Regions from separate parts of the Streptomyces sp. NBC_00554 genome, predicted to be linked through region 2. Evidence: predicted binding sites of a transcription regulator. Region 2 holds the regulator's gene; the other holds the start of a gene.
The links. Region 2 encodes HrcA, which represses chaperone genes, less so after heat shock. Its sites were predicted from a motif close to TTNGCACTCNGNNNNNCNGAGTGCNAA; they were not measured.
Positions count from the first base shown of each region.

Region 1: groL (chaperonin GroEL) is a predicted target of HrcA. The motif match lies at 9,822-9,848, and genes of this name have one in related genera.

Region 1 covers NZ_CP107799.1:5,520,426-5,531,636, reverse strand. Annotated here, with positions in the region: gene OG266_RS24380 (hypothetical protein) at 1-72, shown strand, start outside; gene OG266_RS24375 (helix-turn-helix domain-containing protein) at 94-843, opposite strand; gene OG266_RS24370 (DUF4097 family beta strand repeat-containing protein) at 1,089-1,754, shown strand; gene OG266_RS24365 (ATP-binding cassette domain-containing protein) at 1,784-2,743, shown strand; gene OG266_RS24360 (ABC transporter permease) at 2,743-3,528, shown strand; gene OG266_RS24355 (hypothetical protein) at 3,655-4,047, opposite strand; gene OG266_RS24350 (helix-turn-helix domain-containing protein) at 4,159-4,998, shown strand; gene OG266_RS24345 (DUF397 domain-containing protein) at 4,982-5,254, shown strand; gene OG266_RS24340 (tyrosine-protein phosphatase) at 5,351-6,418, opposite strand; gene OG266_RS24335 (NADH:flavin oxidoreductase) at 6,631-7,830, opposite strand; gene groL (chaperonin GroEL) at 8,068-9,696, opposite strand; gene OG266_RS24325 (cold-shock protein) at 10,088-10,294, opposite strand; gene OG266_RS24320 (MoaD/ThiS family protein) at 10,755-11,030, opposite strand; gene thrC (threonine synthase) at 11,027-11,211, opposite strand, start outside.
Region 2 covers NZ_CP107799.1:6,729,746-6,740,956, reverse strand. Annotated here, with positions in the region: gene OG266_RS29710 (S41 family peptidase) at 63-3,278, opposite strand; gene OG266_RS29705 (hypothetical protein) at 3,343-3,903, opposite strand; gene OG266_RS29700 (VOC family protein) at 4,006-4,398, opposite strand; gene OG266_RS29695 (16S rRNA (uracil(1498)-N(3))-methyltransferase) at 4,415-5,155, opposite strand; gene OG266_RS29690 (nitronate monooxygenase) at 5,152-6,252, opposite strand; gene dnaJ (molecular chaperone DnaJ) at 6,386-7,525, opposite strand; gene hrcA (heat-inducible transcriptional repressor HrcA) at 7,526-8,542, opposite strand; gene OG266_RS29675 (MBL fold metallo-hydrolase) at 8,715-9,449, shown strand; gene OG266_RS29670 (DUF3097 domain-containing protein) at 9,495-10,301, shown strand; gene hemW (radical SAM family heme chaperone HemW) at 10,623-11,211, opposite strand, start outside.

The sequences.
Region 1 (11,211 bases), 1.2 Mb from region 2:
ACGGACTACGAGGTGCTGCGCATCTGGGGCACCCCCGTGAAGATCGACATCGAGCCGATGGGGAACCTGTAGACATCGCGCCCGCCGGGCGCCCTAGTCCGAACTCGGCTCGGCAGCGCCGTCCGTGGTCGTTGCGGATTTCGTCTGGAGGATCTCGCGGGCCTGCTCCGCGGCGCGGGCGATGGCCTCGCTGACGAAGTCGAGGAAGCGGGCGACGTTCTCCAGGCGGGTGGCGGCCGGGGTGCCCGGAACGAGGACACCGACGCCCTGCCGTGCGATCTCGACGATCTGGGCGGTGGACCGGGCGCTGGCCATCATCGACTGGTACCAGATGTCGTCGTCGACGACATAGCGCTCGCGTCGGCGTTCGTCGCGTTCCCGGCGGACCAGGCCCTGGCTCTCCAGGAACGCGATCGCCTTGGAGACGGACGCCGGGCTGACCTGGAGACGCTGGACGAGTTCGGCCGCGGTGAGGCTGCCGGTGTCGGTGACGGTGAGGCTGGCCATCACCCGGGACATCATCGTGGGCATACCCGAGCCCATCATGACGGTCGTGAACGTCTCCTCGAACTCGCGCACGGCCTCGGCATCGCGTCCGTGGGCCTGCGCCGGCGCCTCCGCACCTCGGGGCGCCGCCTGCGTGCGCCTGTGGGCACGGCGTTCAGTCGCGCGGTGGGCCACCTCGGCGCGGTAGGCGGTGGGGCCGCCGTTGCGCATCACCTCACGCGTGATCGTCGAGGTCGGGCGGTCGAGACGCCTGGCGATCTCCGCGTAGGCGAGGCCGTCGGCCAGCCCCAGCGCGATCTGCTGGCGTTCCTGCTGAGTGAGCCTGCCTCCCGGCATTGCGATCTCCTTCGTTCCCCTTGATACCTCCAGCATAGCGTTCACCTTCAATTCATTGCAACGCACAGGCGACTTTCGTTGCGTTAGCCTTGAGGATCGTTGCAACGATTTCCTGGCCTTCACCTGTACTGATAGCGATTGGGCGCAACGAACACGTTGAAGGATCTCTAAATGCAACGTAGCTTTTCCGTCATCGGAAACGACGCGGTCCAAAGGAGCGCGCGATGCAGATGAAGGAGAGCACCATGCAGAAGTTCGACACCCCCGCCCCCGTCTCCGCCGTCCTGGACATCCCGGCCGGGCGCGTCCAGTTCATCGCCGCCGACCGGGCCGACACCACGGTCGAGGTGCTGCCCACGGACGCCTCCAAGGGCCGTGACGTGAAGGCGGCGGAGCAGATCACGGTCGCCTACGCCGACGGGATCCTGCACATCGGGGCCCCGGCGGCGAAGAACCAGCTCTTCGGCGCCTCCGGATCGGTCGAGGTGACCGTCCAGCTGCCCGCCGGCTCCCGCGTCGAGGGGAAGGCGGCCGCCGCCGAGCTCCGGGGCGTCGGGCGCCTCGGCGACGTCGTCTTCGACGGCGCGTACCACCGGATCAAGATCGACGAGGCGGCGAGCCTGCGGCTCACCGCGACCGACGGTGATGTCGAGGTCGGCCGGCTGGGCGGCCCCGGCGAGATCAGCACCGCGCGGGGCGACATCCGGATCGCCGAGGCCGTGCGCGGCACGGTCGTGCTCCGCACCCAGTCCGGTGACATCTCGGTCGCGGCCGCCGCCGGAGTGTCCGCAGCCCTGGACGCCGGCACCGACTACGGCCGCGTCAGCAACGCCCTCAAGAACGACGGCACCGCCGGACTCGACATCCGCGCCACCACCTCCCGCGGCGACATCACCGCCCGCAGCCTCTAGCAACCCGCAGCCTCTGAAGGAGACCCACCATGACCAACCCGGCCATCGCCGCGAACGGGCTGCGCAAGTCCTACGGCGACAAGACGGTCCTCGACGGCGTCGACCTGACAGTGCCGACCGGCACGGTCTTCTCCCTGCTCGGCCCGAACGGCGCCGGCAAGACCACCGCCGTCAAGATCCTCTCCACCCTCATCACCGCCGACCCCGGCACCGGCGACATCCACATCGGCGGCCACAACCTCGCCACCCACCCCCAGGCTGTACGCGCCGCAATCGGCGTCACCGGCCAGTTCTCGGCCGTCGACGGCCTGATCACCGGCGAGGAGAACATGCTCCTCATGGCAGACCTGCACCACCTGCCCCGCAGCGAAGGCCGCCGCACCGCCACCGAACTCCTGGAACGCTTCGACCTCACCGAGGCCGCGAAGAAGCCAGCCTCCACCTACTCCGGCGGCATGAAACGCCGCCTCGACCTCGCCATGACCCTCGTCGGCAACCCGCGGATCATCTTCCTCGACGAACCGACCACCGGCCTCGACCCGCGCGCCCGGCACAACATGTGGCAGATCATCCGCGAGTTGGTCTCCGACGGGGTGACCGTCTTCCTCACCACCCAGTACCTCGAGGAAGCCGACCAGCTCGCCGACCACATCGCGGTGCTGAACGACGGCAGGATCGCCGCCCAGGGCACCGCCGAGCAGCTGAAGCGACTGATCCCCGGCGGACACGTCCGGCTCCGCTTCACCGACCCGGCCGCGTACCAGTCCGCCGCCTCCGCACTGCGCGAGGCCACACGCGACGACGAAGCACTGGCGCTGCAGATTCTCAGCGACGGCAGCCAGCGCGAACTGCGCTCCATCCTCGACCGGCTGGACTCGACCGGCATCGAAGCCGACGAACTCACAGTCCACACCCCCGACCTCGACGATGTGTTCTTCGCCCTGACCGGCACCACCAAGGTCCCCAACCAGCCGAAGGAAGCAGTCTGATGAGTACCTTCTCGCTCGCCGTCCGCGACTCGAACACGATGCTGCGCCGCAACCTCCTGCACGCGCGCCGCTACCCGTCCCTCACCCTGAACCTGCTGCTCACGCCGATCATGCTGCTACTGCTCTTCGTCTACATCTTCGGCGACGTGATGAGCGCGGGCATCGGCGGCGCCGACCGCTCCGACTACATCGCCTACATCGTCCCGGGCATCCTGATGATGACCATCGGCTCCACCGTGATCGGCGCCGCGGTGTCCGTCGCCACCGACATGTCCGAGGGTGTCATCGCCCGCTTCCGCACGATGGCCATCCACCGCGGCTCCGTGATCATCGGGCACGTCGTCGGCAGCGTGTTGCAGGTACTCGCCAGCCTGGTCCTCGTCGGTGCCGTCGGCGTGGCCATCGGCTTCCGCTCCACCGACGCAACCGCCCTGGAGTGGCTGGCGGCGTTCGGGCTGCTCGCGCTGTTCTCCCTGGCGCTCACCTGGATCGCGGTCGGAATGGGCATGGCCAGCCCGAACGCCGAGGCGGCCAGTAACAGTGCGATGCCGCTGATCCTCCTCCCGCTCATCTCCAGCGCCTTCATCCCGGCCGACACCATGCCCGGCTGGTTCCAGCCCATCGCCGAGTACCAGCCCTTCACCCCCGCCATCGAAACCCTGCGCGGCCTGCTCCTCGGCACCGAGATCGGCAACAACGGGTGGATCACAATCGCCTGGTGCCTGGCTCTCACGGCGCTCGGCTACCGCTGGTCGACCTCGAAGTTCAACAGCGACCCGAAGTAACCGCCATGAAAGCGCGGGCCACCTCCCGCAACTCGTCCCGCCCCAGGGCGGCGTGCCCCGACACCAAGTCGGAGTACGCCGCCCCTTCGGCGTACTGGGACGACTGCTTCGCACCGTGGGCCAGTCTCAGGGGAGGCGTACCTCACGATTCCTCTCCCGTACCCGCGCCCGCAGTACCTCCCCCTGCGCCGCGGGCCTGGTCGACTCCGGCGGGCAGTCCCACTCCCGGCCCCCACCCACGGGCCGCAACTGCACCTTCCCGCCCACATGCCCCATCACCTCCCCGACCTGCCCGTCCCGTACGTCCACGACGTACGCCCCGACCGGCGGCCGCTCCCCGCGCAGCACGGACGCCAGCTTCTCGGCCGTACGTACGTTGCAGCGCCCCAGGACGACCAGAGCGAACGGCTCGTCGCTCGCGCCGGTCACGGGGTCGACACACAGGGACGGCAGAACGACACCCACGCCCGTGAGTGCGTCCCGAAGCAGGGCGACGACCTCTTCCGTCGACCGCAGCATTCCTTCACCTCCACGCAGAGTTCACTGTTCGCAACACAGCGTGTCTGTCGCGCCTCTAACCTGGCCAGAGGGGACGACCCAACAACATCGTCCGTGGGACAGGGAGTTGCGATGGCAGGACCGAAGGACCTCGACCCGTCGTCGTCCCCGCGCGCGCTGCTGGGAGCGGAGTTGCGTCACGCCAGAGAGAAAACCGGGCTGAGCCAAGACGAGTTGGGGGCGCTGCTGTTCGTGAGCGGCTCGTTCATTGGGCAGTTGGAGGCGGCGACGCGGCGGATCCAGCCGGAGTACGCGCGGCTGCTGGACGAGGTCCTGGGCACGGGTGACTTCTTCCAGCGGAACTGCGGGGCGACGGACAAGTCCCGCTACCCCGAGCACTTCGCCGAGGCGGCGGAGGCGGAGGCGCTGGCCACGGCGATCCGCCAGTACGCGCCGATTCTGATCCCAGGGCTACTCCAGACACCGGCGTACGCGCGGGCCGTGAATCGGGCGTACGCCCCGACGGCACCGGAGGAGACCATCGACGAGCGGGTTGAAGGCCGGATGGCGCGGACGCGTCTACTCGACGACCCAACAAGGCCGTTGTTGTGGGCGGTACTTGACGAGGCGGCGTTGCGCCGGGAGACCGGTGGGCGAGCGGTCATGGCGGAGGCCCTGCACCACGTCGCCGGTCTGGCCCGCCGGAGCCGGGTCATCGTGCAGGTACTGCCGTTCAGCGCGGGGGCGCACACGGCGATGGAGGGTTACCTGAGGCTGATGGACTTCGAGGACGCCCCTCCGCTGGTCTACTTCGAGGGCCCCGGCACGGGACGGCTGGAGGACGATCCGGCCACCGTCGCCCGGCTGAGACTCACCTTCGAACTCCTCGCGGCCTCCGCGCTCTCGCCGGAGAAGTCCCTGGCCTTGATCGAGGCGTTGGCGCAGGATTACGCCCATGAGGAACTTCCCTGACTACGACCTGAGCACGGCCACCTGGCACAAGTCCAGCTACAGCGGCGGCAGCGGCGGCGAGTGCCTGGAGATCGCCCGCTGGCGCAAGTCGACCTACAGCGGCGGCGGCGGCAACGACTGCCTCGAAGTCGCCGACGCCCACCCCACCCTCGTCCCCGTCCGCGACTCCAAAACCCCCCACGGCCCGAAGCTCGCGTTCCGGCCGGAGGCCTGGTCGGCGTTCGTCGCGGGCGTCAAGAACTCCACAGCCAAGTAATTGGCAGATGCGTCCCAGCAACCGTCCACAAACCCGCAGGTGAAGCGACCCCACCGTGGAACACATCTGCCGATCACCTCCCGCTCAGGACGACGGTCAGCCGATCAGCAGGTCCCGGTTCAGGGCGCGGAGTTCGCCCGTGTCGATGCCGAGGCCCTTCCGTAGGTACGAGTTGAACGAGCCGTACTCCGTGCTCACCTCGTCGAAGCCGGAGTTGAGGTACTCGGGACGGACGTCGAGGAGCGGCTTGTACACCTTGGCCTGGGCGGCCGGCATCGCGGCGAGCGTGGCCGCGTTGACCGTCGCGCGGTACGTGTTGCTGGCGAGGTAGTCGTCCATCACCGTCGCGCGCGGCACGCCCAGCGCCGTGAGCAGGGCCGCGCTGGACCAGCCGGTGCGGTCCTTGCCCGCGGTGCAGTGGTAGAGCAGGCCGTGCCGGGACTCGTCGGCGACACCGGCGAACACCGCGCTGTAGGCGGCCCGCGCCGAGTCCCCGCTGACCATGAACTTCTCGCCCTCCACCATCATCTCGACCGCCTCGTCCTCGGTCGTGGGCATGGTGGTGAAGGTGGCCGAACCGGCGAGCACGTCGGCGACGGTGTACGCGGCACCGGACGGCACGTGGTCGGGGGCGGACGTACGCTCGGACGCCATCCGCAGGTCGTAGACCGCCTGTACGCCGAGGCGCTCGAGCTTCGCGAGGTCGGCGTCGGTGAGCTTGTTCAGGGCGTCCGAGCGGTAGATCTCGCCCATCTTCACCCAGTGGCCGTCGGCGGTCCGGTAGCCGCCCGCGTCACGGAAGTTGACCGCTCCGTCGAGCTTGACGAGGCGATCGGCGAGGTGGAGTGAACCGCCGCGCTGGGGCACCAGGTCGAACCACTGCCGGTCGGCGGCGGGCAGCCCGCTCACCGTGACGTCCCCGTGAGCACCGCCGCGCGCGACGACATGACCGTTGGCCCGGATGGTCACAGACCGCACGCCGGGGGCCTTCCAGACGATGCGATACGAGCCGTTGTCGTTCGCGGTCACGGTCGCGGCCGTGAAGGGGATACGGCTGGTGGCGGCCGTGTGCTTGGCCGGCGCGGCCAGGGCGGCGGGCGTGGTCAGGGAGACGGAGACAGCGGTGAGCGCGAGGGCGACACCGGCGAGCGTGAGGTTCTTCATGAGACGGATGCTGTGTGCACTCACCGACGGAGAGGTGAACGGCAAGCAGATGACAACTTCTGCCGGGATGGCAGTTTGTGCCATCCGAGCATTCGGGCATCCCGGCATCCCGGCATCCGGACGCCCTGCAGAGCCCCCGAGCAAACGCCGAAGGGCGGCACCCCTCGCGAGAAGGGTGCCGCCCTCGACGTACAGGCAAAAAGAGCAGCGGCTCAGCTGAGCGACCGCAGCGACGCCGCCTCGTACGCCCCCAGCTCTCCGAGCCGTCCGTCGAGGACCTTCGCGGCCCACTCCGGGTCCTGGAGCAGGGCGCGGCCCACCGCGACCAGGTCGAACTCGTCGCGCTCCAGGCGGTCGAGGAGGTTGTCGAGGCTCGCCGCCTGGGCGCCCTCGCCGGCGAAGGAGCGGAGGAAGTCGCCGCCGTCGAGGCCGACCGAGCCGACGGTGATGGTGGGCTTGCCCGTGAGCTTCTTCGTCCAGCCCGCGAGGTTGAGGTCGGAGCCTTCGAACTCCGGGAGCCAGTAGCGGCGCGTGGAGGCGTGGAAGGCGTCCACTCCGGCCTCGGCGAGCGGGGTCAGGAGGGCGCCGAGCTCCTCGGGCGTCTCCGCGAGGCGGGCGTCGTACGCCTCCTGCTTCCACTGCGAGTAGCGGAAGAGGATCGGGAAGTCGGGCGAGACCGCGGCGCGGACGGCGGCGACGATCTCGGTCGCGAACTTGGTACGGGCGACCAGGTCACCCCCGTACGCGTCCGTGCGGCGGTTGGTGCCCTCCCAGAAGAACTGGTCGATCAGGTAGCCGTGTGCGCCGTGCAGTTCGACCCCGTCGAAGCCGATGCGCTCGGCGGCGGCCGCGGCCTCGGCGAACGCCGCGATGACGTCGTCCAGGTCGGCCTGGGTCATCTCCTTGCCCTCGCCGGCCGTGCCGTTGATGCGCAGGCCGGACGGGCCGACCGCGGGGGCCTCCGCGAACGGCGGCTCACCCGCGCTGCGCACCATGCCGATGTGCCACAGCTGCGGCACGATCTTCCCGCCCGCCGCGTGCACGGCCTCGGCGACCTTCGCCCAGCCCGCCAGCTGCTCCTCGCCGTGGAAGCGGGGGATGCTGTCGCTCTGCCCGGCCGACTCATGACCGATGTACGTGCCCTCGGTGACGATGAGGCCCACGCCCGCGGCGGCGCGGCGGGCGTAGTACGACGCGACGTTCTCACCGGGGATACCGCCCGGGGAGAACTGGCGGGTCATCGGCGCCATGACGATCCGGTTCGGGACGGTCAGGCCGTTGAGGGACAGGGGGCGGGACAGGATCTGGGCCGCGCGGGAGGGGGCGAGTGTCACGTGGGGGCTCCTCGGAGGGGTCGGTCGGGCATCGGTCGATCGGACATCGGTCGATCCGGCGGAGTGATGCTCATGCATATGTGCAGGTGATTAATACTGCAGATGATGAATATGTGCATGCGCATCGATTCCGCGTCAACGTCAACCGCCTCACCCATCACCGCATTCCGGCCCCCGGCACACTGCCCCGGTGATCCAGGACACTCGGGCACCAGGAAGGCGTACGAAAACGCCCGAGGGCGGCACCCCCTGGGAGAAGGGGTGCCGCCCTCGGTACGAAGGACGGTGATCAACCGTGGCCGGAGCCGGGGTCGATCAGAAGTCCATGTCACCGCCCGGCATGCCGCCACCGGCGCCCGCGCCGGCACCGGCCTTCTCCGGCTTGTCCGCGATGACGGCCTCGGTGGTAAGGAACAGCGCGGCGATGGACGCGGCGTTCTGCAGGGCAGAGCGCGTGACCTTCGCCGGGTCGATGATGCCTTCGGCGATCATGTCGACGTACTCACCGGTCGCGGCGTTCAGGCCGTGACCGACGGGCAGGTTGCGCACCTTCTCGACGATGACGCCACCCTCGAGACCACCGTTGACGGCGATCTGCTTGAGCGGGGCCTCCAGGGCGAGCCGCACGGCGTTGGCGCCGGTCGCCTCGTCACCCGTGAGCTCCAGCTTCTCGAAGACCGAGGAAGCCTGGATGAGAGCCACGCCACCACCGGCGACGATGCCCTCCTCGACGGCCGCCTTCGCGTTGCGAACGGCGTCCTCGATGCGGTGCTTGCGCTCCTTGAGCTCGACCTCGGTGGCGGCACCGGCCTTGATGACGGCCACGCCGCCCGCGAGCTTCGCCAGGCGCTCCTGGAGCTTCTCGCGGTCGTAGTCCGAGTCCGAGTTCTCGATCTCGGCGCGGATCTGGTTGACCCGGCCGGCGACCTGGTCGGCAGAGCCGGAGCCGTCGACGATCGTGGTCTCGTCCTTGGTGATGACGACCTTGCGGGCACGGCCCAGCAGGTCGACACCCGCGTTCTCCAGCTTGAGGCCGACCTCCTCGGAGATGACCTCGCCGCCCGTGAGGATGGCGATGTCGCCGAGCATGGCCTTGCGGCGGTCACCGAAGCCCGGAGCCTTGACGGCGACGGACTTGAAGGTGCCACGGATCTTGTTGACGACCAGCGTCGACAGAGCCTCGCCCTCGACGTCCTCGGCGATGATCAGCAGCGGCTTGCCCGACTGCATGACCTTCTCCAGGAGCGGGAGCAGGTCCTTGACGTTGGCGATCTTCGAGTTGGCGATCAGGATGTAGGGGTCGTCGAGGACGGCCTCCATACGCTCCATGTCGGTGGCGAAGTACGCCGAGATGTAGCCCTTGTCGAAGCGCATACCCTCGGTGAGCTCGAGCTCCAGACCGAAGGTCTGGGACTCCTCGACGGTGATGACGCCTTCCTTGCCGACCTTGTCCATCGCCTCGGCGATGAGCTCGCCGATCTGGGTGTCGGCGGCGGAGATGGAGGCCGTGGAAGCGATCTGCTCCTTGGTCTCGACATCCTTGGCCTGCTCGAGCAGGGCACCGGAGACGGCCTCGACGGCCTTCTCGATACCACGCTTGAGGGCCATCGGGTTGGCACCCGCGGCTACGTTGCGAAGGCCCTCGCGGACCAGCGCCTGCGCCAGAACGGTCGCGGTGGTCGTACCGTCACCGGCGACGTCGTCCGTCTTCTTGGCGACTTCCTTGACCAGCTCAGCGCCGATCTTCTCGTAAGGGTCCTCGAGCTCGATCTCCTTGGCGATGGAAACACCATCGTTGGTGATCGTGGGGGCGCCCCACTTCTTCTCGAGGACGACGTTGCGGCCCTTGGGGCCAAGGGTGACCTTGACGGCGTCGGCGAGCTGGTTCATCCCGCGCTCGAGACCGCGCCGTGCCTCCTCGTCGAACGCGATGATCTTGGCCATGTGAAGTGGTCCTCCCGGACTGGGGTGGATTGCTCCGGACCGCGCCCGCGCCCGCGACGGACGGCCTGCCTGCCTCGTGGTTCCTTGCCCCACTTGGCCTGCGGGCCTCACTGACCCGGTCCTCGTTGTCACTCTCACCTGCAGAGTGCTAACGCCAATGATTAGCACTCGCCCCTACCGAGTGCAAGCGGCTCCGGAAGATCCCCAGGTGAAACGGGGGGCGTGCACAGGCGCGCGGGCCCGTAAGCACGTACACGGGAAGACACGGGGTCCCGTACGCACGTACACGTGAAGAGGGGACAGACCGCCGGACAGACCGAAGGGCTCGCACCCCCTGCCGGGGATACGAGCCCTTCGTCACGTCGAACAGAACAGTCAGTCGGCGCGTGCTTCAGCTGGTCGCCAGCCGGACCATGTCCGCCTGCGGCCCCTTCTGGCCCTGCGAGATCTCGAACTCGACCCGCTGGCCCTCTTCAAGGGTGCGGTAGCCGTCCATCTGAATCGCGCTGTAGTGGACGAATACATCCGCACCACCGTCGACCGCGATGAAGCCGTACCCCTTCTCCGCGTTGAACCACTTGACGGTGCCCTGAGCCATGCCTAACTCCCCTATTACTGGCCCTTGCACAGGACCGCACTTCGCGGGCCCGGGTCAGACCTCACCCCCCAACGATTGGGGGTGTGCGCCGGAACGCGTCGACCGCGGCTGAATGTATCTGTCCAACTGCCCTCTGCAACAGGTCAATCGGACGAGAATTCTGGGCGTGACCGATCGGGAATATGCGGAGAATTCGCAAAGATTCAGGGCAAGTCGGGCCCCATAAATGCCATAAACGGCTCAAAAGTGCAGGGCACTTTGGCTACTTCTTGTCGGACTTCGGGCAAGAACTCATATGCGCCCGGCATGAAACCAACATGGAAAGCGAAGCACGTTCCCCAACTGTACCGCGCTCAACCATACAGAATTGCCCCCTCCGCTTCTCTCACGGAGGGGGCAATCAGGTGAACTCTCGGTGATTGCGATTACCCAAGGTAACTGCAATCGCTGTGCGTAATGGTCAGCCTCCGGCGACGGCCGGAATGATCGAGACGCCGGCGCCGTCCGGCGTCGCCGTCTCCAGGCCCTGCTCGAAGCGGACGTCGTCGTCGTTCACGTACACGTTGACGAAGCGGCGCAGCTTGCCCTGGTCGTCCAGGACGCGGGCGGCGATACCGGTGTGGTTCTTCTCAAGGTCGGAGATGACCTCGCCGAGGGTGCCACCCTCGGCCGTCACCTCGGCCTTGCCGCCGGTGTAGGTGCGCAGGATGGTGGGGATGCGGACATTGACGCTCATGACGCGAGGCCAGCCTCTCGGAAGGAGTCCAGGTTCGGGCGGATGGTAGCGGTGAGCCCGGTGTCCGAGGCCACCGCGTCCAGGGTCTTGAGGCCGTCGCCGGTGTTGAGGACGACCGTGGTGAGGGTCGGGTCGAGCAGACCGTTCTCGATCAGCTTCTTCGCCACACCCACCGTCACGC
Region 2 (11,211 bases):
ATCAAGGGCGCCCTGCCCGGTAGGGGCGGATGTTCCAAGCCACAACGCACCCGCAGAAAAGATCAAAGCTGCGGCAGAGCGGGCGCAGCCTTCGCCGGGTTCTCGGCAAGCGCAGCCAGCGCGATCCGGATCGCCTCGTCCAACTGTGTGTCGCGCCCCGCGGCGTAGTCCTGCGGGGTCTGGACGACCTCGACGTCCGGATCGACGCCGTGGTTCTCCACGCCCCACTCGTAACCCTCGAACCAGAAGGCGTACTTGGGCTGGGTGACGAGGGTGCCGTCGACGAGCCGGTAGCGGCTGTCGATGCCGATCACGCCGCCCCAGGTCCGGGTGCCGACCACGGGACCGATGCCCAGCGCCTTGATGGCCGCGTTCACGATGTCGCCGTCGGAGCCGGAGAACTCGTTGGCGACGGCGACGACGGGCCCGCGCGGCGCGTCCTCGGGGTAGCTGTACGGGCGCATGCCGCGGGGCAGGTCCCAGCCGACGATCCGCCGGGCGAGTTTCTCGACGACCAACTGGGAGGTGTGGCCGCCGCGGTTCTCGCGGACGTCCACGACGAGTCCCTCGCGCGCCACCTCGACGCGCAGGTCGCGGTGGAGCTGCGCCCACCCGGAGCCGACCATGTCGGGCACGTGCAGATAGCCGAGCCGTCCGCCGGACTGCTCGTGGACGTAGGCCCGCCGGTCGGCGACCCACGCGTGGTAGCGCAGCGGTTCCTCGTCCGCGAGGGGCACCACGACGGCGTGCCGCGGATCGCCGCCGCCGGACGGGGAGACGGTCAGCTCGACCGGCTTGCCCGCCGTGCCGACGAGCAGCGGTCCCGGCCCGGCCACCGGGTCCACCGGCCGCCCCGCGACCGCGACAATGGCGTCCCCGGCGCGCACGGCGACCCCGGGCGCGGCGAGCGGCGCGTGTGCGTCGGGGTCGGAGGTCTCCGAGGGGAGGATCCGGTCGATACGCCAACTGCCGTCGTCGTGACGGGAGATGTCGGCCCCGAGCAGCCCCTGCGCACGGTCACCGCCGCCCCATCCGCCGCCGCGCGGCATGACGTACGCGTGCGAGGTGCCGAGTTCGCCCTGCACCTCCCACAGGAGGTCCACGAGGTCGTCGTGGGTGGCGACCCGTTCAAGCACCGGCCGGTACCGCTGAAGGACCCCGTCCCAGTCGGTCCCTCCGAGATCGGGCCGCCAGAAGTTGTCCCGCATGAGGCGGCCGGTCTCGTCGTACATCTGCCGCCACTCGGCGGCCGGGTCGACGGTCTGTCGTACGCGCGACAGATCGACGGTGATGTTGGTGTCGCTCTCGTCGTCGTTCGAGGCGCGCCGGTCGCTCGGTACGACCTTGAGTTTGCCGTCGGTCCACAGCAGGACGCGCTTGCCGTCGCCGCTGACGGCGAAGTGGTCGGCGTCGGCGGCGAGATGCTCGATGCGCTGCTGGACGAGGTCGTACCGCTCCAGTTCGGTCTTCGGGTCCGGGTCGTCGGGGGTGGCGCGGGAGGAGCCGAGCACTCCGCGGACGGGATGCCGCAGCCACAGCAGTCCGTCCTTGGCGGCGCGAAGGCCGGAGTAGCGGGCGGCCTCGACGGGGAACGGCACGATCCGGTCGGCGAGTCCGTCGAGGTCGATCCGGGTCGCGGGGGCGCCCTCGCTGTCGGGCGTCTCGTCCTTGTCGGGCGCCTCGAAGGGGCGGCCGTGGCGCTGCGGTCCGAAGGGCGAGGGGGTGGTCGCGGCGAGCGTGATGAGGTGCGGTCGCGAGCCGCCCACGAACGCGAGGTCGAAGACGTGCTCGTCGTAGACCGGGTCGAAGGACCGGGCCGAGAGGAACCCGAGGTGCTTGCCGTCGAGGGTGAACGCGGGTGCGTAGTCCCGGAAGCGGAGCGGGGTCGCCTCGGTCACCGACAGGTCGGTGGTGTTGGCGAGCTTGAGCTGGCGCAGCGGGCGCGGGCCGGGGTGCGACCAGGCGAGCCAGGCGGAGTCGGGCGAGAAGGCGAGGCCGCTGACGTCGCCGTTCTCGCTGCGGTCGACCTCGCGGACCTCTCCCGTCTCGCGCTCGACGAGCAGGACGCGTCCGTCGTGCGAGGCGACGGCGGCGCGGCTGCCGTCGGGTGACATCGCGAGCCCAAGGACCCGCCCGAGCTGTCCGGCGGCGAGCCGCCGGGGTGTCGCGCCGGGCGCGACGCCGGTCGCGGGGGCGAACTCCAGGGCGTCGTCGCCCTCGGCGTCCGTCACCCACACCACGTGTTCCTCGCCCTCCGCCCGGAAGGTGCGGGGCAGCCGGGCGCGTACGCCGGGTTCGGCGGCGAGCGCGCGGGCCGGGCCCGAGCGGTGGGTGACCCAGTGGACGGAGCCGCGCACGGCGATCGCGCTGCCGCGTCCGGTGTGGTCGGGCGCGGCGGCCCCGAACCAGCGGGAGGCGCTCACGGGATGCGGCTGCAGGTCGACGCGCTGTCCGCCGAGCCTGAGGTCGAGCCGGCGCGGTTCGGCACCGTCCAGGTCGTCGAGGAGCCACAGTTCACCGGCGGACGCGTACACGACCCGGGTGCCGTCGGTCGCCGCGTGCCGCGCGTAAAAACCGTCGATCTCGGTGTGCCGCCGCAGGTCGGACCCGTCCGGGAGAGAGGAGTAGACGGCCCCGACGCCTTCGTGATCGGACAGGAAGGCGACCCGGTCCCCCACCCACAGGGGGTACTCCAGGTTCCCGTCCAGCCCTTCATGCAGCCGTACGAACTCCCCGTCGCCCTCCCGGTCGATCCACAGCTTGCCCGCCGTACCGCCCCGGTACCGCTTCCACCAGGCGGCCTCGCGCCCCATCGGAGCGGACAGCAGCAGCACGCCCCCGTCGCCGTGGGCGACGTCGCCGACGGGCCCGTACGGGAGAGTGGTGGCCGGACCGCCGTCGAGCGGGATCGCCCGCGCCCAGCTGCGGCGCAGGCTCGCCTGTCCCTGCGTACTGAGCGCGAGCACCTGCCCGTCGGGGGTCCAGCCGCGCACCTGGGTCTTCGAACTCCCCCAGTACGTCAGCCGTTTGGACGGTCCGCCGTCCAGCGAGGCGGCATGCACCTCGGGGGCGCCGTCACGGGTGGACGTCCAGGCGACGGTCGTACCGTCCGGGGAGATGCGCGGATGGTTCACCGGAACGTTGTCTGCGCTGACCCGCCAGGCGCGGCCCGCCCCGTCCAGCGGGGCGACCCAGACGTCGTCCTCGGCGGTGAAGGCGACCAGATCGCCGTGCAGATGCGGAAACCGGAGATACGCGGAGGGTGCGGACTCTGTCACCCGATCACCTTAGGCAGCGATCACGCCCCCGGACAGGGGTTTCGATCACTTACCTCCCCGCACGTCACTTGCCCTGGGGCCAGCACGTGGGGTTCCCCTGGCAGTAGATGGTCTTGGTGACGGTCACGGTCACAGTGGGGCCGGGCTGCTGTGGGTTGTTGACGGGCGGGGTGTATCCGGGCGTGCTGGGGGTGTCGCAGTTGCCGAGACCCTTCACGTGGAACCACTCCTTGCCGTCGATCCTGGCGGTCAGATCACCGCGTACGCACCGGCCGTCGACGGCCCGGGTGACCTTGCCCGTGACGGTGATGTCCTTCCCGTCCGAGGTCTCCCCCGTGCAGTCGACGTCCGCCACGGTGTTCTCGGTCGGCGAGGGCGTCTTCCCGGGCGTGTAGGCCTTGTTGCCGCCGCCGAACGACGCCGTGCAGGTGAGCCACCGCACATCCGCCTTCTGCCGCTCGAGTTCCTTCGTCACGGTCTGGTCGGTCGTGTACGCCACGGAGGCGGAGCTCAGCCCTGCGGGGTCGCACGCGACGACGCCGCCCACGGCGACCGCCACGAGACCGGCCGCCGCCATCGTCCGCCGCTGTCCGGCCCGTCTTCCTATCCGCCTCAAAGCCCCCATGACTGGCAGCGTGCCACCGTCCCGGGTGGCGCGGAAGACCGCATGCGGCCACTGCCGCATCCTCACGCGTCACACTCGAACACCTGGGCGCCGACCGGGGATTCAGGCGAGCAGCAGCTGCCACTCCTGCAGCTCCACCAGGTTCCCTTCCGGGTCCTTGAGGTGGGCGACGCGCATGCGGTCGGTCATGGGTGCGGGGCCGTGCAGGATGGTCGCGCCGCGGGCCGTGATCTGCTCGCAGTACGTGTCCAGGTCGTCCACGCGCAGCACCACCAGTGAGCGGTGTCCCGTCGCCATGTCGCCCAGTTCGCCGAGGACTTGGGCCATCATCGCGCGGTCCTGGAGGGCGATGCCCGCCGAGCCGGTGACCGGGCTGAACTTCTCGTACGGTCCCCCGGTCGCGCCCGACTGGGGCTTGAGGCCGAGGACTTCCGCGTAGAAGCGGTAGCAGGCCGGGAAGTCGGAGACGAGCAGACGTACTTGGGCGAGTTCCAAGGGGATCTCCATCGGTTCAGGACCAGCGACCGGTGCGGCCGAGCAGCAGCGCGGCCGCCGCGGTCCCGGCGGTCGAGGTGCGCAGCACGCTGCGCCCCAGGCGGTACGCCCGCGCGCCCGCCTCGGTGAAGAGCACCAACTCCTCCGGGGAGACGCCCCCTTCGGGGCCGATCACGAGCACGATCTCGCCCTGTTCCGGGAGTTCGGCCGTGGCGAGGGGTTCGTCGCCGCTCTCGTGCAGGACGGCCGCGAGGTCGGCTTTGGCGAGAAGTGCGGCAACCTGCTTGGTCGTCATCGCGTCCGCGACCTCGGGGAAGCGGACGCGGCGGGACTGCTTGCCGGCCTCCCGGGCCGTGGCCCGCCACTTGGCGAGCCCCTTCAGTCCCCGCTCGCCCTTCCACTGCGTGATGCAGCGGGAGGCCACCCAGGGGACGATCGCGTCGACGCCGGTCTCCGTCATGGTCTCGACGGCCAGCTCGCCGCGGTCGCCCTTGGGGAGGGCCTGGACGACGGTGATGCGGGGCGACTCCTCCGGCTCCTCGGCCACCGAGTCCATCTGGACGATGAGCCGGTCCTTGCCCTCGGTGTCGAGCACCACGCAGTCCGCCCACCGCCCGGCGCCGTCCGTGAGGATGACGTCCTCGCCGGCCCGCAACCGCTTCACGGAGACCGCGTGCCGCCCCTCGGCCCCGTCGAGGACGTAGCGTCCTCCGCCGCCCGCGTCGAAGTGCTCGACCACGAACACCGGCGCCGTCATCGGACCGCACCCCCCGCACCCGTCCCGGACTCCGGATCCGCCGACAACGCTGTCTTCGCAGCGGCGAGTTCGGCGCTCAGCACCTCCACCAGCTGCCCGGCCGGCAGTTCGCGTGCCATGCGGTGTCCCTGGCCCGCCCACAGCGCCATGCCCTGCGCGTCGCCCGCCTTGGCCGCCGCCTTGCGCAGCGGGGAGGTGAGGTGGTGGACCTGGGGGTACGCGGCGGGCGCGTACGGGCCGTGCTCGCGCAGGAAGCGGTTGACGAGTCCGCGTGCCGGGCGCCCGGAGAAGGCGCGTGTCAACTCCGTACGTACGAAAAGGGGGTTGGTCAGTGCCTGCTTGTGCACGGCGTGCGCGCCGGACTCGGGGGTGGCGAGGAACGCCGTGCCGAGCTGGGCCGCGTTCGCGCCGGCCGCGAGCACCGCGGCGATCTGGCTGCCCCGCATGATGCCGCCGGCCGCGACGATCGGGATCTGCACGGTCTCGCGGACCTGCGCGATCAGCGAGAGCAGTCCGATGCCGGTGCCGTCCGTCTCCGGGTTGTCGCGGTGGGTGCCCTGGTGGCCGCCCGCCTCGACGCCCTGCACGACGACTGCGGCGGCTCCGGCCCGCTGCACGGCGAGCGCTTCCTCGGCCGTGGTCGCGGTGACCAGGGTGAGGGTGCCGGCGCGGGCGAGGGAGTCCAGGACGTCGCGGGTGGGGATGCCGAAGTGGAAGGAGACCACCGGCACCGGGTTGTCGTGGAGGACCGCGAGTTTGGCGTCGTAGCCGTCGTCGCGGCCGCTGTCCGGGTCGCCGAGTTCGGTCTCGTACCAGGCGGCCTCACCCGCGAGCTGGTGGGCGTACACCTCGACGGCGGCCTTGTCCGCGTATTCGGGCTGCGGCATGAAGAGGTTCACGCCGAAGGGTCGTCCGGTAATCCCGCGCAGCTGCTTGATCTCCTGGTACATACCGTCGGCGGTCTTGTACCCGGCGGCAAGGAAGCCGAGCCCGCCGGCCTCGGACACGGCGGCCGCGAGATGCGGGACGGATACGCCGCCCGCCATGGGGGCCTGCACGATCGGGTGTGGGAAGAGATCGGTCAGTGCGGAGGACATGACGGCATGTTGTCACGTCCTCCGAACAAGTCCGAATCGAGCCTTCGCCCTGGCATAGGCCACCCGCACGTCCCGCCCCGGCCTGTGCGGCCCGGGGCGGAAAGGCCCACCTCAGCGAGTGCTGAAGGCGCTCTCAGCGACCGTTGAAGGCGTCCTTCAGGCGGGAGAACAGCCCCTGCTGCCCCGGCTGGAACTGCCCGATGGGCCGCTCCTCGCCGCGCAGCACGGCCAGCTCACGCAGCAGGCGCTCCTGCTCGGCGTCGAGCTTCGACGGCGTCATCACCTCGACGTGCACGACGAGGTCACCGCGCCCGCCGCCCCGCAGATGCGTGATACCGCGCCCGTGCAGCGGGACCGACTGCCCGGACTGCGTGCCCGGACGGATGTCGATCTCCTCCATGCCGTCGAGCGTCTCCAGCGGCACCTTGGTACCGAGGGCCGCCGCGGTCATCGGGATGGTGACCGTGCAGTGCAGGTCGTCACCGCGCCGCTGGAACACGGCGTGCGGCAGCTCGTGGATCTCGACGTACAGGTCGCCGGCGGGGCCGCCGCCGGGGCCGACCTCGCCCTCGCCCGCGAGCTGGATCCGGGTGCCGTTGTCGACACCGGCGGGGATCTTGACGGTCAGCGTCCTGCGCGACCGCACCCGGCCGTCGCCCGCGCACTCCGGGCACGGCGTCGGGACGACGGTCCCGAAGCCCTGGCACTGGGGGCAGGGCCGCGAGGTCATGACCTGGCCGAGGAAGGACCGCGTGACCTGCGACACCTCACCGCGACCGCGGCACATGTCACAGGTCTGCGCCGAGGTCCCCGGCGCCGCGCCCTCACCGCTGCAGGTGCCGCACACCACGGCCGTGTCGACCTGGATGTCCTTCGTGGTGCCGAAAGCCGCCTCGTCCAGCTCGATCTCGAGCCGGATCATGGCGTCCTGGCCACGGCGCGTACGCGACCGGGGGCCACGCTGCGACGCCGTGCCGAAGAAGGCGTCCATGATGTCCGAGAAGTTGCCGAAGCCACCGGCGCCGAAGCCACCGGGGCCGCCCGCGCCGCCCGACTGGGACAGCGGGTCGCCGCCGAGGTCGTAGACCTGCTTCTTCTGCGGGTCCGACAACACCTCGTACGCGGCGTTGATCTCCTTGAACCGCTCCTGCGTCTTCGGATCGGGATTGACGTCCGGGTGCAGCTCGCGCGCGAGCCTTCTGAACGCCTTCTTGATCTCGTCCTGGGACGCGTCGCGGCGCACGCCGAGTACGGCGTAGTAGTCCGTGGCCACTTAGGACTCCGCCAGGATCTGTCCGACGTACCGTGCCACCGCTCGTACCGCTCCCATCGTGCCGGGGTAATCCATGCGGGTCGGTCCGACCACGCCGAGTTTCGCTACTGCTTCGTCGCCCGAACCGTAGCCGACGGAGACGACGGACGTGGAGTTGAGTCCCTCATAGGCGTTCTCGTGACCGATCCGTACGGTCATGCCCGAATCCCCGGCCTCACCAAGCAACTTGAGGAGCACGACCTGCTCCTCCAGCGCTTCGAGGACGGGCCGGATGGTGAGAGGGAAGTCATGTCCGAAACGGGTGAGATTGGCGGTGCCGCCGATCATCAGCCGCTCCTCGGTCTGCTCGACGAGCGTCTCCAGCAGAGTGGAGAGCACCGTCGTGACCGTACCGCGGTCCTCCGCCTCGAAGGCGTCGGGCAGGTCCTGCACCAGTTGCGGAACGTCCGAGAACCGACGGCCCGCGACCCGGCTGTTGAGCCGCGCCCGCAGATCCGCCAGCGACGTCTCCCCGAACGGCACCGGGCAGTCGATCATGCGCTGCTCGACCCGGCCGGTGTCCGTGATCAGGACGAGCATGACGCGGGCCGGAGCCAGCGACAGCAGCTCGACGTGCCGCACGGTCGAACGCGTGAGGGACGGGTACTGCACGACCGCGACCTGCCGGGTGAGCTGCGCGAGCAGTCGTACGGTCCGCCCGACGACGTCGTCGAGATCGACCGCGCCGTCGAGGAAGTTCTGAATGGCCCGCCGCTCGGGGGCGGTCATCGGCTTGACGCCCGCGAGCTTGTCGACGAAGAGCCGGTAGCCCTTGTCGGTGGGGATGCGCCCGGCGCTGGTGTGCGGCTGGGCGATGTACCCCTCGTCCTCGAGGGCGGCCATGTCGTTGCGGACCGTCGCCGGAGAAACCCCGAGCCGGTGCCGCTCGGTGAGGGCCTTGGAACCGACCGGCTCCTCCGTCCCCACATAGTCCTGGACGATGGCGCGCAGCACTTCGAGCCTGCGTTCACTGAGCATCGCGCACACCTCCAGCTGTCGTCCCGTGGTCCTGGTGGGCCTTTCGCCCTGGCACTCAGCGCGTGCGAGTGCCAGCGTTCCCCGGCCCAGTGTACGGCGGGGAGGTACGCCCCCGGCAAGGGCGGCCCCCGCGCGGTCGTGCCGACGACGTCCTCGCCGTTAGCGTCTGCCCATGAGCGTGACTTGGGAAGAGGCAGGCTGGGAGAGGGTGACGCCACGGGTCGGGCGACGGCGTCTTCCGGACTGGGACTGCACGACCGGACTCGTGGTGGGCGACGGGGCGGCACTGGTGATCGACGCGGGGTCGAGCCTGCGGGAGGGCGCGCGGTTGCGTTCCGAGGCGCGAGGGCTGCTTGACGGCCGCCGGGTGACGCACCTCGCGCTCACCCACGCGCACTTCGACCATGTTTTCGGCGCGGCCGCCTTCTCGGGTGTGGAGGTGTTCGGGGCGGTGGGCCTGGACACGGTTCTCGCGCACGGCCGCGAGGGGCTGGGCGCGGACGCCGTACGCCACGGTCTCGACCCGCGGGAGGCGGACGAGGCCGCCGATCTGCTCGTCCGCCCCCGCCACCTCGTGTCCGGCGAGTGGACCCTGGACCTGGGCGGCGGCACGCAGGTCCTGCTCGCGAACGTGGGCCCCGGCCACACGGGCCACGACCTGGTGGTCCTGGTCCCCGGATCGACGTCATGGCCGGAGGTCGTCTTCTGCGGCGACCTGGTGGAGGAGTCGGGCGAGCCCCAGGCGGGCACAGACGCCGTCCCGTCCCACTGGCCGGCGGCCCTTGACCGGCTGCTCGACCTGGGCGGGGAGGACGCGTTGTACGTGCCCGGTCACGGGGCGGTGGTGAATGCGGGGTTTGTCCGGGCCCAACGGGACGCGCTGGCGGCCCGTTTCGGCGTGTCGTAGGAGGCCGTACGACACGGGGGCCCGGCTTCTCCTATCGTCATCCGAATGCGCCAGTACCAGCCGGACCTGACTCCGCCGTGGAAGAAGCCCAAGCCCGTACCCGAGGTCCCGGCGGACCCCGGTCTGGTGGTCGAGGAGCCCGGCACCGGTTTCTGCGGCGCGGTGATCCGTTGCGAGGCGGGCACGGTGACGCTTGAGGACCGCTTCGGCAAGCACCGGGTGTTCCCGCTGGAGCCGCGCGGCTTCCTCCTCGAGGGCAAGGTGGTGACCCTGGTCCGCCCCTCGGGCGCGGCTCCCGTACGTCCCGCCCGCACCGCCTCCGGGTCGGTCGCGGTGCCGGGTGCGCGGGCGCGGGTGGCACGGGCCGGGCGGATCTACGTGGAGGGGCGGCACGACGCCGAGCTCGTCGAACGCGTCTGGGGCGACGACCTGCGCATCGAGGGCGTCGTCGTCGAGTACCTGGAGGGCATCGACGACCTGCCCGCGATCGTCGCGGACTTCGCCCCGGGGCCGGACGCCCGCCTCGGCGTCCTCGTCGACCACCTGGTCCCCGGCACGAAGGAGTCCCGCATCGCGGACGCGGTCACCAGCGACCACGCCCTGGTGGTCGGCCACCCGTACATCGACATCTGGGAGGCCGTGAAACCGTCCTCCGTCGGCATCGCCGCCTGGCCCCGGGTCCCCCACGGCCAGGACTGGAAAACAGGCGTCTGCCGCGCCCTGGGCTGGCCCGAAAACACCGGCGCGGCCTGGCAGCACATCCTGTCCCGCGTCCACTCCTACAAGGACCTGGAGCCAGAACTCCTGGGCAGGGTGGAGGAACTGATCGACTTCGTGACGGCACCGGAGTGAGCGACAGGGGTGTTTTCTCGCCCCCTCCGCCCCTTCCCGTCCCGTTCCTGGGGGCTGCCGCCCCCAGACCCCCGCATCGCGCTGACGCGCTCGTCCTCAAACGCCGGACGGGCTGAAAGATCTCCCCCGGCCGGGACTGAAAGATCTGCCGCGGGGGCGAAAGATCTGCCGGTCGGGGTTGAAAGGTTCTCTGGCCGGAACTGAAAGATTTCAGCTCCGGCCGGGGAAAGATTCAGCCCCTCCGGCGTTTGAGGAGCGGGGTCTGGGGCGGAGCCCCAGGAACAAGGGACAGGTAGGGGCGGAGGGGGCGAAAAAAGCCCCTCAGTCCACCAGGTCCCGCACCACCGCATCCGCCAGCAACCGCCCCCGCAACGTGAGAACGGCACGACCGTCGTCGTACGGCCCGATCTCCAGAAGCCCCTCGGACAGCGCCCGCCGCGAGGCGGAGAGCCCATCAGGGCGGAGCAGCGACAACGGACACCCCTCCCGCAACCGCAGCTCAAGCAGAATCCGCTCCACCCGCCGATCCTCCCCGGAGAGCAGCTCACGCCCCGCCCCGGGCGACTTCCCCGCCGCCAGCGCCCCGGCATACGCCCCCGGATGCTTCACGTTCCACCAGCGCACCCCGCCCACATGACTGTGGGCCCCGGGCCCGGCACCCCACCAGTCGGCACCACGCCAGTACAGCTCGTTGTGGAGGCACCGCCCGGCATCGGAGGTGGCCCAGTTGGACACCTCGTACCAGTCGAAGCCCGCCCCGGAGAGCACCTCGTCGGCGATGAGATACCGGTCCGCGTGGACGTCGTCGTCCGTCATCGGCACCTCCCCACGCCGGATCCGCCGCGCGAGCTGAGTGCCCTCCTCGACGATGAGCGCGTACGCGGAGATGTGATCGGGCCCGGCCCCGAGC